DNA from 2 places in the Faecalimonas nexilis genome. Region 2 is predicted to be linked to the other one. Evidence: predicted binding sites of a transcription regulator. Region 2 holds the regulator's gene; the other holds the start of a gene.

Region 1 (8,230 bases), 1.2 Mb from region 2:
ATTGCGCTGCTCAAGCTGTGTCACAAACGGAGAATCAATATTATGTGTCAGCAGCACTGCATCCAAACCTTCCTGTTTGAACATATTAATGTACTGGCTCTGCTGTTGTTCGTCTGTCACATAGTAAATTGTTACTTTCTTCTCTTCTGTATTTTCGCCCTCTGATGCCTCTGTCTTTTCTTCTTCAGCCTTCGTCTCTTCTGCACCGCCATTTTTTGCAATGCAGTCTTTGAGTGTCAAATATTCATGGTCAATATTTTTGAATAAAATGTAATCACTCATCTTGTCACAGAATTTTTCATCTTTCAAGCAGCCGAATTTGATAAATGGGCTGATATCATCCCAGTATTTTTCATAAGATTCTCTGTCGGTCTTACACATTCCTGTAAGCTTATCTGCCACTTTCTTTGAAATGTAATCTGAGATTTTATTTACAAATCCGTCGTTCTGCAATGCACTACGTGATACATTCAGCGGAAGATCCGGACAGTCAATCACACCTTTTAACAGCATCAGGAATTCCGGAATGACTTCTTTGATATTATCTGCGATAAATACCTGATTATTGTATAATTTAATCTTTCCTTCCACGGAATCATACTCTGTGTTGATTTTCGGGAAATACAAAATACCTTTCAAATTGAATGGATAATCCATATTCAGATGGATCCAGAACAATGGCTCTTTGTAATCCATAAACACTTTGCGGTAAAATTCGATATAATCCTCTTTTGTACAGTCATTTGGATGTTTTGTCCAAAGTGGAGTTGTATCACTCAGAGAAACCGGACGTTTGTTGATTTTCACTTTATCTACTGCCGGTGAAACTTCCACCATCTCTTTCTCGCCGTTCTCATTTTCTTTTTCTTCCATCTTTGCTTCTTCATGAATACGTTCCACGATGACATCATCATCTTTCAATTCCTCTTCCAAAATTGTCTCGTATTCTTGTTCTGCATTTTCTTTTGACAGGAAAATCTCTACCGGCATGAAAGAACAGTATTTTTCAATCACTTCTCTCACACGATATTCATTCGAAAACTGCACACTTTCTTCATTCAGGAACAACGTGATCTCTGTTCCAACTGTGTTTTTGCTGCCTTCTTCCATATCATATTCTGTGCCGCCGTCACATGTCCAGTGTACCGGAGCCGCACCTTCTTTGTAAGACAATGTATCAATGTGAACTTCCTCTGCTACCATAAATGCCGAATAAAATCCAAGACCAAAGTGTCCGATCATATCGTCTTCTGTTGTCTTGTCTTTATATTTTTCAAGAAATTCTGTTGCACCGGAAAATGCAATCTGTGTAATATATTCTTCTACTTCATCCGCAGTCATACCAATACCGGTATCAATAAATTTCAATGTTTTTTCTTCCGGATTTACCACTACCTTGATGCTTGCTTTATAGTCATCCGGCAGTTGATATTCTCCCATCATATCTAACTTTTTCAATTTTGTGATCGCATCACAACCATTTGAAATCAACTCACGCACAAAAATGTCGTGATCTGAATACATCCATTTTTTTATAATTGGAAAAATATTTTCACTGTTAATTGAAAGGTTACCGTGTTTTGCACCCATTTCTAACAACTCCTTTTTATCTTTAATTATCAATTCTCGGCGTTTTGCCTCATCTATTTGATATATTAATACTCTGATTTTTAAATGTCAATAGAAAATTAGCACTCTTTTAAAGTGAGTGCTAATAATCTTATGAACTTTATTAAATTCTCATAAACTATTCTACACTTTTCAGTGATTCAACCATATCTATACGCTTTAATTTGAAATACATTACCCAATTCACAAACAATGAAAATCCAACCGTGAATAAAAAGCTGTACAAAAAGCTTGGAAAATCAATATTTCTTCCAAACATAATTCCTTCCACTTCCACGGTAACAATCACAAATTGATGCAAAATCTTTCCGATTCCCATTCCAACCAGCGATCCAATAATTGTCAGCAAAATATTTTCCCGAAATACATACGATGCAACCTCTTTATCATAGAACCCAAGCACTTTTAAGGTTGCAAGTTCTCGTTTTCGTTCTGTAATATTAATGTTATTCAAATTGTAAAGCACAACAAACGCCAGCATTCCCGCCGAGATAATAAGTACCACAATAACCAGATTCAGACTGCCGAGCATATCTGCAATCCGCTCTTCCATATTATTTGTATATGTCACGTTCAAAACTGCATCCTGCTCAATCAGTTTTTCCCCGATTCCCATCAAACCTTCTTCATCATATTTCTTCATCTTGAACATAATACTATTTTCTTCCGGCTCTTTTCCATAAAGTTCTTCATATAATCCGGTTGTCATATACATATAGTTTCCAATATAGTTTTCACATACCGACACAACTTTCACCTTTACGTCACCGGTATCTTCTTGTATGGTAATCATATCTCCTGATTTCACATCTAATTCGGTGGCTACCTTCTCTGTTAATATCACACCTTCATTTGTCAATTCATATTCTTCTTTTGTAACACGATTTCGAAATGTCATAAATGGCTCCAAACCATGCTCCTTTACCGGAACACTCAGGTAGATTTCCTCTTCTCCTGCCGCGCTCTTCACTGTCTTATTTTTCATCATGACTTCCGAATACGTATCAATCTGATGTTCGCCTTCAAGCGTTTCCCTTAAACTCATCTTTTCCTGTTCTGATAAGTCCGAAGACAAATATGCCATCCCGTCATACTCCTGCAATTCTCCATATTGGAGCGTTGCGATATTGGTAATGGAATCTTTGAGTCCGAATCCCACTAACATCAATCCCATACAACCGCCAATTCCAATGATCGTCATAAAAAACCGTTTTTTATATCGGAAAAGGTTACGAATAGAGGATTTCCAAATGAAACTTAAATGTTTCCAAATAAACGTAATACGCTCTAAAAAAATTCTTTTGCCTTGTTTTGGTGATGGTGGGCGCATTAATACCGCCGGCAATGCCATCAGTTCTTTATAGCAGGCTGCCAGTGTTGCCACGAATGTACATAATACTGCGGCTGCTGTAGCCATGACCGCATATGACACATGATACGGCACAATGATATGCGGAAGATGCTGATACATAATCTTATAGGCATACACAATAATAAACGGGAATAGTTTCTCTCCAATCAGCACCCCGAAAACACTTCCTCCAAACGTTGCCAAAAGCGCATAATTCAAATATTTTTTCGCAATATCAATCTTGCTGTATCCGAGTGCCTGAAGTGTTCCGATCTCCACTCTCTGCTCTTCAACCATTCGTGTCATTGTCGTGAGGCTGATCAGTGCCGCCACAAGGAAAAACAACGCCGGAAACACCTTCCCGATTGCCCGCATGCGATCCGCATTTTCTCCATATTCTGAATATTCCGGCAAAGTGCTTCTGTCATATACATACCATGTCGGAGTTTCTATCTTTGCAATCTCCTTCTCGGCATCTTTGATCTTTTGTTCCCCTTCCTCAATCTTTGCCTGCGCCTCCGTCTTTGCAGTCTCATACTCTTCCCTACTTTTAATCAGCGTCTGTTCTTGTTCCTGCAAAGTATTTTCTCCACTCTCAAGTGTCTCTTCTTTTTCATGCAGCTCTTCCCACGCTGTATCAATCTGAACCTGCCCGTTCTGGATTGTCTGCAGTGCACAAGAGAGCGATTCTTCTCCGGCGCTCAGCTGCTCTTTTGCCTGTTCAATCGCAATTTTCCCTTCTGACAACTGATTTTTCATCGCAGTAAGCTTTTCTATGTTCGCCTTAAGTTCTGCCTCCCCTGCATTCAACTGTTTCAATAACTCTGCTGCGATTGCCTGATCTTTTGGGTCTTCGCTGTCTTTGATGGTATTGTACTGCTGCCATCCCGCGTCTAACTTGGCTCTGGCATCTGCAATCTGCTTCTCGGCAGCCTCAATCTGTGGCGCTGCCGCCTCAGCCTGCTGCTGATATTCTTTTTCTTTTTTCTCTAATTCTTCTTTTTGGCTATCCAGTGTTTCTTTTCCGGTGCGATACTCTTCTAGTCCGGCATCCAGTTCTTTCTGCTTTTGATATAAGGTCTGTTTCGCATTTTCAATCTGCTCTTTTCCAGATGCAATTTCTGCTTTCGCATTCTGGATCTGTATTTCTCCATCTTTCAGCTTTTGTTCTGCATCCGAAAGTTCCTGCTGCGCGCTCGCTTTTCCGTCTTCCAACTCCTGTCTCGCCTTGTCAATCTCTTTGTTCGCCTCAGCTGCCAGAGACTGTTTCCGCGCCTCACATCTAGCATCTGTAATTTTCTCAATCTCATCAATCACATGATCCACTTTCTTTTGATACCCCTCTGTAAACGCAGTTTCCTCTTTTGCCCCTGCTGCTTTTACATAAATTTCTGTATAGGTATCCGGAGAAAAATTTTCATCTGTCACAGCGAGGAACCCACTGACCGTTCCTGTTCCAATCAGACTGCTTCCCCTTCCAAACGAGATGTAGGACGGGCTGCTTCCTGTTCCCACGATTTTAAACTCTTTGACCTCCAATATCCCGGAATTTTCTCCCGTCAGCGTAATCGTATCACCAATCCGATAAGAAGTACCTTCTAAAAAATCTATATCTACAAGACACTCTCCTTCTTTTTCAGGCATTCTTCCTTCACTTACCGTCAACTCATTCATGGACTCCGGAATAGACATCACATGAAGAACCTTTTGATTATCATCTATATTAAGCAGCATGTCCTGACTAAAACCGCCCTCTGCTTTAGCTACATCTGAAAGTCCTTCAATCGCATGCAGATCATCTTTTGTCAGTCCCATCGTGCTGATCACCTTGATATCCATCAGATTTTTTTCATCAAAATAGGCATCTCCGGAAATTCTCATATCCGGTTCCGATGCTCGAATTCCGGAAAAAAATGATACGCCCAATGCTACTATAAAAAATATCGACAAAAAACGTCCCAGGCTTTTTCGTATCTCCATATAAAAATCTTTTCTCAACGCTCGTTTTTTCATACTTATCTACCACTCAATCGTCTCAACCGAAATCGGATTCTCATTCAATGTCACTTTAGAAACCTTTCCGTTCTTTATTTTAATCACACGGTCTGCCATCGGTGCAATCGCCGAATTGTGCGTAATCAAAATGACCGTCATCCCCTTCTTACGACACGTATCCTGCAACAGTTTTAATATTGCTTTTCCTGTATTGTAATCCAGCGCTCCCGTTGGCTCATCGCAAAGTAACAATTTCGGATTTTTTGCCAGCGCCCTTGCGATAGAAACTCTCTGCTGCTCTCCGCCGGAAAGCTGCGCCGGAAAATTCGCCGCTCGTTCTCCCAGTCCGACATCCTCAAGCACCGCCATCGCATCCAGAGGATCTTTACAAATCTGAAGTGCCAGTTCTACATTTTCCAGCGCAGTCAGATTCGGAACCAGATTGTAAAACTGAAACACAAATCCGATGTCATCTCTTCTGTATGCCGTCAATTGCTTTGTATTATAGGTTGTGATATCATTTCCATCTACAATCACCTCTCCGCTCGTCGCCGTATCCATTCCTCCTAAAATGTTCAAAACAGTAGTCTTTCCCGCTCCACTTGCTCCGACAACAACTGCAAATTCTCCCTTTCCAACAGAAAAATCAATTCCATCCGCAGCCGCAATCTCCACTTCTCCCATCTTATATATCTTTTTTACTTCTCTCAGTCTCACATAATCTTCCATTCAAATGCCTCCCAACAAACTATAAGTTATTGTTCAGTAACAACTTTAACTATTTTCATTATAGCATAAATTGTTACCATTGACATACGACTCTTTCTTCCTTTACAATAAAACTTAATCACGTGTTACTGTGAACAGCAACACTCAAGCAAAGGAGGATTACTATCTTGGATGGTTTAAGAATTATTCCCGTCACAAATGAAGAGCTTATTTTTTCTGTTTCCGCACTTGCAGATGAAATCTGGCATGAACACTTCTCATCGATTCTTTCAACAGAACAGATTGATTATATGCTCGAAAAATTTCTTTCACCGGAGGCTTTGGCAGACCAGATCAATCATGATTATGAATATTTTTTATTTTCATACGAGTACACATTTGCTGGATTTGCCGGCATTCACGAAGAAAATGGCAGCCTGTTTTTAAGCAAGCTCTATGTACATAAAGATTTTCGCGGCAAAAAAATCGCATCTTATATGTTCCGGAAATTTATCGAGATCTGCAAGATGAGAAATCTGAATAAGATTTGGCTTACCTGCAATCGTTTTAACGAGAGCACACTTGCAGTCTACGAACATCTCGGATTTCAAAAAGTGAGAACCGAAGTAACCGATATCGGACAAGGTTATGTGATGGACGACTATATCTTAGAATATAAAGTAGAATAGTATCAGGGCAGAGTGTAATCACTCTGCCCTGATACTATTCTACATACTGATCTGCATAATATGCCCCATAATCTTCCGATTCAATTTTCTCACTCGGTGTGAGAATGATAATTCCTTCTTCCACCGTCACGGTCGTTCCTTCCGGCAGCACCACATTGTGGTAAATTTCCTCCGGTTCTCCAAGCAGAACACTTCCTGTGCTTATTTCATACTCTTCAATATCCTCTTCGCGAATGGTACCCGGCACAATGTATTTCATATATCCCATTCCATACTCCTCTTCATCAGGACGCCGAAACGTGACATCATAAACTCCCGCCGGAAAATCTTTCCCCGCAACCGCATCCTCTTTGATCTCAACGCTTTCTGTCAAAGGATTTTCCATTCCTGATTTCATTCCTTGCACCTGTGCATTCTCAGAGATGAATTTTACTTCCAACTGTGAATCTATATCTACTTTCGCCCCTGCAAACAAACGGAAATCTTCTATCTCTCTTTCGACACCTTCCTCTTGTGCATCTGCCAAAAATTCAGAATAGTACACATGGTTTTCACTGTCTTCCAAATCAACGCTTCCACTTCCCGATAACAATTCTACCCGGTACTGCCCCTCCGGAATATGCAGCCCGACAATATATTCTCCTCCCGTGTAGGTCTCCTCAAAGTGCTCTCCTGTCTCAGGCAGTGTCTTCTCCAAATACTTATATGGATCATATTCCTCCACAGATTCTTCTTTCCAACTGCTCATTTGTATCTTTTGAGCAATCTGGGCAAATCCAGTGATTACAAATATCAGAATCCCTATGACAACGAAAATCTTAACCGTATGTTTGCCCTTCTGAAATTGTTTTGCCGGCACCTTCTTCACAGTATGGGCTTTCGAAACTTTCTCCGCCTCATGATGTACATGCGTCAAAGGCTCATGAGTGCATTTGCTTTCATTCACTCTGTAAGATGTATCACTTTTTGAATTGTCCAGACCACACTCCACGCATTTATTGTTTACCAGTTTTCCGCCGCATAAGCTACATCTTCGTCTTCTCATCAGGCTCCTCCTTTATCGGACATTCCTCTTAACGTTTACCAAAATTGCTTTCACCCAACGGTCGGCAAGCTCCGGCCAAATAGACACTTCCTCATTCGGTTCATCTTTCGGTCGAACCTTTGTGACTTCTTCATAAACTTTTTCTTCTGCCTCTTTCGGCAATGTAATCGTTCCATTTTCGATACTTTTTACTAAAAGCTGCATCTGCTCTTTTGTATATGCGCCTCCGCATTCTCTGCTCGCCCACTGTTCATTGGCAAGTGACAAGCCATGCTTTCCATGTGAAAATATGTGGAACGCATACAAAACGCCCTGATCTTTACAGGCTCTTGCAAACAAGTGGCTGTTCTCCACCGGCACGGTCTGATCATCTACCGTGTGCCACACAAAGCAAGGCGGCATTTTCTCTGTCACATGTTTTTCCAGCGACATATATTCCATCTCTTTTTCAGAAGGCTCTTTTCCGTATAACGCTTCAAACGAACCTCTATGCGCATATACTCCGGAAGTAATAACCGGATAGGATAAAATTACCGCGTCCGGTCTGCACGAGAAATGTTTATACACTCTGTGCTCATCCTGAATATCTTCATAGTGTACACACACGCTTGCGCAAAGATGACCACCTGCCGAAAATCCACACAAAATAACTTTTTCCGGATCTATCTGATATCGTTCCGCTCCCTGCCTGATCTTGCGGATGGCACGCGCCAAATCTTTCATCGGCTGCTCCTTTAACGGTTCTGTCATCGTCAAATCAGTCGTATACGTCAGCACAAACGTGTTATATCCCTTATCATAAAACGTTCTTGC
Region 2 (8,230 bases):
TTTGATAATCTTCCCTGTTCCATGACAATCCGGACAAGTCTGTACATTCTGTACGGTTCCAAAGAAGGACTGAGAAGTATATACAACCTGACCTTTTCCACCACATTTTTGGCAAGTCTCCGGAGAAGTTCCAGGTTTTGCACCTGTTCCGTTACATGTTGTACATGGGTCTTTGATGACCACTTCCAATTCTTTTTCACATCCGAATACAGCTTCTTCAAATGTAATCCTTACACCTTTTCGGATATTTGCCCCCTGCATCGGTCCATTGCCAGCACGACCTCCATGGCGACCTCCCCCGAACAAATCTCCGAAAATATCTCCGAAAATGTCTCCAAAATCCGCACCACTAAAATCGAAACCGCCGAAGCCGCCACCTGCTCCGCCTGCCCCGCCTTCAAATGCCGCATGACCAAACTGATCATATTGACGACGTTTTTCGGCATCACTAAGTACGGCATACGCTTCTGATGCCTCTTTGAATTTCTTTTCTGCTTCCTTATCTCCCGGGTTCATATCCGGATGGTATTTTTTGGCCAATGCCCGATACGCTTTTTTCAATGCTGCATCATCTGCATTTCTGTCAACGCCAAGCACTTCATAATAATCTCTCTTCGTTTCAGCCATAACTTTTTAACCTTTCTATTTTTTCATAAGGAAGTTCTGCGAAACCTGATTTTACTCAAATTCCGCAGAACCCTATTCATCTCGCTAAGCCCGCTCGAACAGTCTTCGCCTAAGTGCTCTAGACTTCTTTGTAATCGCCGTCTACAACATCGTCTCCGTTAAATCCTTCCGGTGCCGGACCTGCTTCTGGTGTTGGTCCTCCTTGAGCTCCTGCTGCACCTGCTGCGGCTCCAGCCTGTTCATACATCTTTGTAAATAACTGCTGTGCACTTGCCATCAGTTTTTCTTTACCAGCTTTAATCTCCTCTACCTGAGCATCTGTCATCTCTTCTGGATTCGATTTTGCCAAAGTATCTTTCAGTGCCTGAATATCCGCTTCTACAGCTGCCTTTTCTGTTGCATCAATCTTATCTCCAACTTCTGAAAGTGCTTTCTCTGTCTGGAAGATCATTGCATCTGCATCGTTTCTTGCATCGATTGCTTCTTTACGTTTTTTATCCTGCGCTTCAAACTCAGCAGCTTCTTTTACAGCTCTGTCGATATCCGAATCTGACATATTGGATCCTGCTGTAATCGTAATATGCTGCTCTTTTCCTGTTCCCAAATCTTTTGCAGATACATTTACAATACCGTTTGCATCGATATCAAATGTAACTTCAATCTGAGGAATTCCACGTGGAGCCGGAGCAATACCGTCAAGTCTGAACTGACCGAGAGATTTGTTATCTCTTGCAAACTGTCTTTCACCTTGTACGACATTGATATCTACTGCTGACTGATTGTCTGCTGCTGTAGAGAAAATCTGACTCTTCTTTGTAGGGATTGTTGTATTTCTCTCAATCAATCTTGTAGCAATACCACCCATTGTCTCAATAGATAATGAAAGTGGAGTTACATCAAGTAAAAGAATGTCGCCTGCACCTGCATCTCCTGCTAATTTACCACCCTGAACAGAAGCTCCTAAAGCAACGCATTCATCTGGGTTTAAGGATTTGCTTGGCTCTTTTCCTGTAAGCTGTTTTACTTTATCCTGTACTGCCGGAATACGTGTAGAACCACCGACTAACAATACCTGACCTAATTCAGAAGCTGTAAGACCTGCATCTGACAATGCTCTTTTAACAGGTTCTGCTGTTCTCTCTACCAAGTCATGTGTCAATTCATCAAATTTTGCTCTTGTAAGGTTCATGTCAAAATGTTTTGGACCTTCTGCTGTCGCTGTGATAAATGGCAGGTTGATATTTGTTGTAGTTGCAGATGAAAGTTCTTTTTTCGCTTTTTCTGCTGCTTCTTTTAATCTCTGAAGCGCCATCTTATCTGTAGAGAGATCCACACCTTCCATGCGTTTGAACTCTGCTAACATGTAATCTGTGATCTTCTGGTCAAAGTCATCTCCACCAAGTCTGTTGTCTCCGGCTGTAGATAATACTTCGATAACGCCGTCACCAATCTCAATGATAGATACGTCGAATGTACCACCACCAAGGTCATATACCATAATCTTCTGTTCTTTTTCGTTGTCAAGACCATACGCAAGTGCTGCTGCTGTTGGTTCGTTGATGATACGTTTTACATCAAGACCTGCAATTTTACCAGCATCTTTTGTTGCCTGACGCTGAGCATCATTAAAGTAAGCCGGTACTGTGATAACTGCTTCTGATACTTTTTCTCCAAGATACCCTTCTGCATCTGCTTTCAGTTTCTGAAGGATCATTGCTGAAATTTCCTGTGGAGAGTATTTTTTATCATCGATAGATACTTTGTGATCTGTACCCATCTCTCTTTTAATAGAAGAGATTGTCTTGTCAGCGTTTGTAACTGCCTGACGTTTTGCAGGTTCTCCTACGAGACGTTCTCCTGTCTTTGTAAATGCTACTACCGATGGTGTTGTTCTTGCACCTTCTGTGTTGGCGATAACAGTTGGCTGTCCACCTTCCATAACTGCTACACAGCTGTTTGTTGTTCCTAAGTCAATACCAATAATTTTTCCCATGATTTTGTCCTCCATTTTCTTGGTTTTTATAAGGAAGTCCGATTCACTAGGCTCGTGAAATACCTCGCCAAGTTCCTTCGGACAACCTTCGCACTAAGCTCGAAAACACCTTGCTAAGTGCTCTAGGTTTAGTTTGCTACTTTTACCATACTGTGTCTTACGACACTGTCTCTATAAGTGTATCCTTTTTGGAATTCTTCTACGATGATATTCTCACCTGCTTCCTCGTCCTCCACATGCATCACTGCATTGTGAAGATCCGGATTGAATTCCTGTCCTACTGCCTCAATTACTTTTACCCCGACTCCGTCGAGCGTTGTCATGATCTGTTTGTAGACCATCTCCATACCTGTCACAAAAGAATCATCCTTTTGTTCTTCTGTCACTGCGCTAAGACCTCTCTCAAAATTGTCGATCACCGGCAATATCTTTTCGATAATATCTTTTGCTCCAACTTCATACATCGCTGATTTTTCTTTCTCTGTACGCTTGCGGAAATTATCAAATTCTGCCATCTGTCTTGTCAGTCTATCAGTAAGTTCTTCAATCTGCTCATCCTTTTTATCTTTTTTCGGTTTGCGTTTGAATAACTTTTTGTCTTTCTTTTCTGCACCGTCTTCCCCTGCTTCTGAATCTTTCTCTTCCGCAAGTTCTTCGTCAGTTACCTCTTCTGATGTCTCTTCCATCTCTGTCTGCTGCTCTTTAGCCGCTTTTTTCGCTTCCTCCACGGCTTCTTTTACCATCTCTTCTTTGCTAAATTCTTTTTCCAATGGATCGTTCCACCTTTCTAATGTTCTTTATGGAATATTGCATCCAACTCTACCATCAGAGTCTTCAGCGTTGTCATTACATTTTCATAATCCATTCTCTTTGGTCCGATAATTCCTATCGTTCCCTGCATTCCCTCTCCCAATTCATAGGTCGCTGTCACGACACTGCAGTCCTTCATTGTCTGTACCGGTGTTTCATTGCCGATATAGACTTGAATTCCTTTGTTCTCCTGACTGGAAAGTGTCTGTGTCACAAGCTCTGCGAGCTGTTGCTTTTCCTCGAAGGCACTGATAATCTCCTGTGCGCTTTGATTGTCGCTCAGTTCCGGATATTTAAAAATATTCGTTGCACCGCTTGTATAGATTTCCAAATCGTTGTCAAGCTGAATGGTATTTGCCACCGCATCAAGAACATCGCTGATCACTTCACTGTGAATCCCTGCCTGCTCTTTTAATCTTGCGATCATCCCTAAGTTGATCTCCTCGATTGCCATTCCATTGAGGTTCGTATTCAGAAGCATGTTAAGCTTTAGTAAGGTCTCATTGCTCAGTGTTTCTGAAACAGTCACAATCTTATTCTTAATGATGTTTCCCTCCATGACAATGACTGCAATAATCTGATTCTCATCAACCTGAGATAATTGAATGAATTTTAATTTGTTTCTATTATATGTCGGAGCGGAAATCATCGTCGCGTAATTCGTGTTGGCTGCCAAAACTTTTGCCGCCTGCTTTAAAAGCTGATCCATCTTGTCTGCTTTCACAAGCATCTGTTCTTTCATCTCTGTAACTTCCTGCTCTTTTTCTTCCATCAGCATATCTACATACAACCGATATCCTTTGTCTGATGGAATACGACCTGCCGATGTGTGAGGCTGCATGATGTATCCCAAATCTTCCAAATCCGCCATCTCATTGCGAATAGTCGCTGAGCTTAAATTCAAATCTGTGTATTTGGAAATTGTTCTGGAACCAACCGGATCACCTGTCTCCAAATATGTCTTGATGATCGTCTGCAAAATCTTCATCTTACGATCATCTAATTCATGATTCGATTTCATGTCCACCCTCCTTCTCGGTTTTTTTCTATTAGCACTCTATTCTTTCGAGTGCTAACACCTTACGATTATTAAGATAACACTCCGGTTTTCGTTTGTCAACCTAGTTTATATTTTTTTTACATTTTTTGCAGACTTTGTGTATGGCTGAACTGTTTCACCTCTATGATATCGCCACACTCACATCTATCCTTCTTTTCCCGGAATCCATTTCCCTTTCCACGCATACAGCACCATCAAAGCCGCCCCAATTGCCCAGGAAATTGGATATGCTATGTAAACTCCACGGATACTGTCAAAGTGCGGAACCACAAACTGTACCCACAACACCCTGTAAATGCAGAGCGAGAATAAAATGATTGCCATCGGCGGAATTGTTTTCCCGGTTCCACGAATGGTTCCCGCCATCTCATGCATGATGCTCAGCAGTGAATAGAACGGACAGAAATACCACATCGCCAATGTCCCAAAATAAATTACATCCGCATCTTTTGTAAATATGCCAATAATCTGATGTGAGAAACTAAGCAGCAGCACTCCCGTCACGATTGTATAAACAATCCCCATGCAAAGAGTCACCCACATTCCTTTCTTTACACGGTCAATCTTGCCAGCACCGATATTTTGTCCGGTAAATGTAGTTGCAGCCATACTAAAGCTCATCACCGGAAGAATATTAAATCCGTCTACTTTTATATAAGCCGCAAATCCAGCCATCGCTTTCGCTCCAAATCCATTCACGCTAGACTGAATCAGCACATTTGAGAACGAAATGACCATGTTCTGAATTCCAGTCGGCAAACCGATTTTGATGATACGGTTTGCCATCGGGACATCCCATCTTATCTTTTTCAGTTCCGCACGATATGGTTCATCTACACGCGTCAAAAAACGTAGGATGAAAATGCTTGACAACACCTGACTGATATCTGTTGCAATCGCAACACCTGCCACACCCATATGCAATCCCATGACAAACACAAGATCCAATACGATATTAGAAACAGATGCGATTGCCAAATAAACCAAGGAACGTTTGGAATTGCCGACCGCATTTAAAATTCCAGCTGCCATATTGTAAATCACATTGAACACAAGTCCTCCGAAGAAAATCCGCAGATACAGAACCGAATTCGGCATAACCTCCTTCGGAGTTCCCATCCACTGCAAGAGCAGCGGACTTGCCACTATTCCTACAATAGACAGGATTGCTCCTGTCACCACTGCAATCGCCAATGTTGTATGCACTGCATCCTGCACTCTCTTTTTGTCGTTCGCACCATAATACTGGGCAATGACTACTCCGGCACCCGCAGACGCTCCCATGCAGAACGATATCAAAAGATTGATCAGCGATCCACTGGAACCGACTGCAGCCAACGCCTCACTTCCCACAAAATTTCCTACAATAATGGAATCTGCTGTATTGTAAAGCTGCTGAAGCAGATTTCCCAAAATCAGAGGAATGGAAAAGAACAGAATCTGTTTCCAAATATTTCCCTCCGTCATTAATGTTGTCTTTTTCATCGCCATATCATATCCTTTGTAATTTCTTTTAGACTATTTGCTCCACACATTGCCATCGTATCCGCAAGCTCTGAACCGATTCTTTCTATATATAATTGCACTCCGTCTGTGCCTCCTCCGTACGCAGCCGTTACAAATGGACGACAGATAATCACACCGTCTGCACCAAGTGCCAATGCTTTAAACACATCCACACCGGAGCGGATTCCTCCATCCACAAAAATCTTCATTTTCCCCTTTACTGCTTTTGCAATCTCTTCCAGAACTTCTGCGGTAGCCGGACATTGATCCAGCACACGCCCTCCATGATTCGACACGACAATCGCATCTGCTCCTGCTGCCTCTGCTTTCAGTGCTCCCCTCACAGTCATGATCCCTTTCACAATAAACGGGGCGCGGGTTGATGCCGCAATTTTATGTAACTCTTCCACGGATTTTCTTCCTGCCGGCGGAGTCATATTTTTCAAAAATGGAAGTCCCGCCGCATCCACGTCCATTGCAACAGCAAATGCCCCGGAATCTTCTACTAATCTCATTTTTTCTTTAACCGTTTCCAAATTCCAAGGTTTTACAGTCGGAATTCCAATGCCTGCTGATTTTTTGATTGCCTCTGTCGCACATTTCATCACATCTGCATTGACTCCATCACCTGTCATAGCAGCAATCCCCGCCTTAGCACAAGCCGAAACCAGCACCTCATTGTAAGATGCATCATTATATTTTTCTCCATAGTGTAGATTTACCGCTCCGACCGGCCCCGCAAAAAACGGATATCTGAATGATTTTCCAAAAATATTGAGACTTGTATCTACCTTCTTATTTGCGCAGAGTGTATCCATATTAATACGGATATCCTTCCATTTTTCATAATTGCGAATTGCCGTATCTCCCACACCTTTTGCTCCCGGTCCCGGCATCTGGTTCCCACACGCCTTCCCGTTACATACCGGACATGCCTTACAATATTTTCCCATCTCTGGTCTTGCGTTTTCTAATAATTCTTCGTATGTCATTTTTTGCTTCCTCCCTCATGTAATCAGCATTTTTATTGATATAGTATTTCTGCAAATACATAGTTACTCACATCGATTCCTTTTTTTGTCAGACTTAAACAGCCTTCCCGTTGCTTTAACAAACCTTTTTCCATGACTTTCCTGATATTTTCTCCGTAGCAGTCCCAAATTGTTTTTTGGAAACAATTCCAAAAAGCCTGTTCTGAAATGCCATTCATCTTCCGAAGTCCTAAAAAAATAAATTCTTCCATCTGCTCTTCCTCCGTCAGATGCTCTGTGTTTTTTCTGATCTTCTCTGGCTGTCCTGCACACTCTGTATATTCTCTTAGATTCTCAGTATTACTATAACGTCTGTTATCTAATAAAGACGACGCTCCAAGTCCGAGTCCTAGATAATTTTTCCGTTCCCAGTATCCTAAATTATGCCGACATTCCATTCCCTCTTTTGCATAATTGGAAATCTCATAACGATGATATCCATTTTCGCCTAATATTTCTTCGGTCTTTTCATACATGAGACGCTCTTCCTCCTCACTTGGAAGATCTCGCTCCAGTGGGCTGCCTTCTCCATACAGTTTTGCGAATGACGTGCCCTCTTCAATAATCAAACTATATGCCGAAATATGTTCCGGCTTGAGGCGTATAATTCGCTTTAGTGTCTCTTCCCAGCTTCTTACTGTCTGCTTTGGAATTGCCGAAATCAAATCTATGTTGATATTCGTGAATCCTGCCGTTCTTGCCATCTCATAGCTTTCCAAAAATTGCTCATATGTATGGATTCTTCCAAGTAGCTTCAATTCTCCATTGTCTGCCGACTGTAAACCAAAACTGATACGATTGATACCAAGTTTTCGATAGGCAGACAGCTTCTCTTGTGTCACGGTTCCAGGATTTGCCTCCACTGTAATCTCTGCATCTTCTGCAATCTCAAACACCTCATGTAACGCCTCAAAAATTCGCTCCATTTGATTTCCTTCTAAAACAGACGGCGTACCTCCGCCCAAAAAAATAGTCACTACTATGTCATTTAGGGACAGGGCTTGGTAAGCTTTGATCTCTCTTATCAGTGCCTCCACATAATTTTCTATTGTTTCCCCATTTTCCGGGCTTGAAAGGAAATCACAGTAGGCACATTTCCTTACACAAAACGGAATATGAAGATATAATTCCAGTTCGTTTTTCATTATCCACCTCCAAAAAGGGACAGGGTCACATTTAATTGGGGACGTAGTAAAATTCAAT

The links. Region 2 encodes HrcA, which represses chaperone genes, less so after heat shock. Its sites were predicted from a motif close to TGTTAGCACTCNNNNNNNNNGAGTGCTAACA; they were not measured.
Region 1: a site for HrcA is predicted at 1,687-1,717, ahead of htpG (molecular chaperone HtpG). Genes of this name have one in related genera too.

What each region holds. Positions count from the first base shown of each region.
Region 1 covers NZ_AP029189.1:976,164-984,393, reverse strand. The annotation lists gene htpG (molecular chaperone HtpG) at 1-1,590, opposite strand, end outside; gene AC6I5B_RS04850 (ABC transporter permease) at 1,748-4,993, opposite strand; gene AC6I5B_RS04845 (ABC transporter ATP-binding protein) at 5,000-5,704, opposite strand; gene AC6I5B_RS04840 (GNAT family N-acetyltransferase) at 5,872-6,372, shown strand; gene AC6I5B_RS04835 (hypothetical protein) at 6,407-7,417, opposite strand; gene AC6I5B_RS04830 (alpha/beta hydrolase) at 7,430-8,230, opposite strand, start outside.
Region 2 covers NZ_AP029189.1:2,161,952-2,170,181, forward strand. The annotation lists gene dnaJ (molecular chaperone DnaJ) at 1-627, opposite strand, end outside; gene dnaK (molecular chaperone DnaK) at 746-2,620, opposite strand; gene grpE (nucleotide exchange factor GrpE) at 2,749-3,363, opposite strand; gene hrcA (heat-inducible transcriptional repressor HrcA) at 3,408-4,451, opposite strand; gene AC6I5B_RS11050 (MATE family efflux transporter) at 4,635-5,975, opposite strand; gene AC6I5B_RS11055 (alpha-hydroxy-acid oxidizing protein) at 5,972-6,988, opposite strand; gene hemW (radical SAM family heme chaperone HemW) at 7,021-8,172, opposite strand.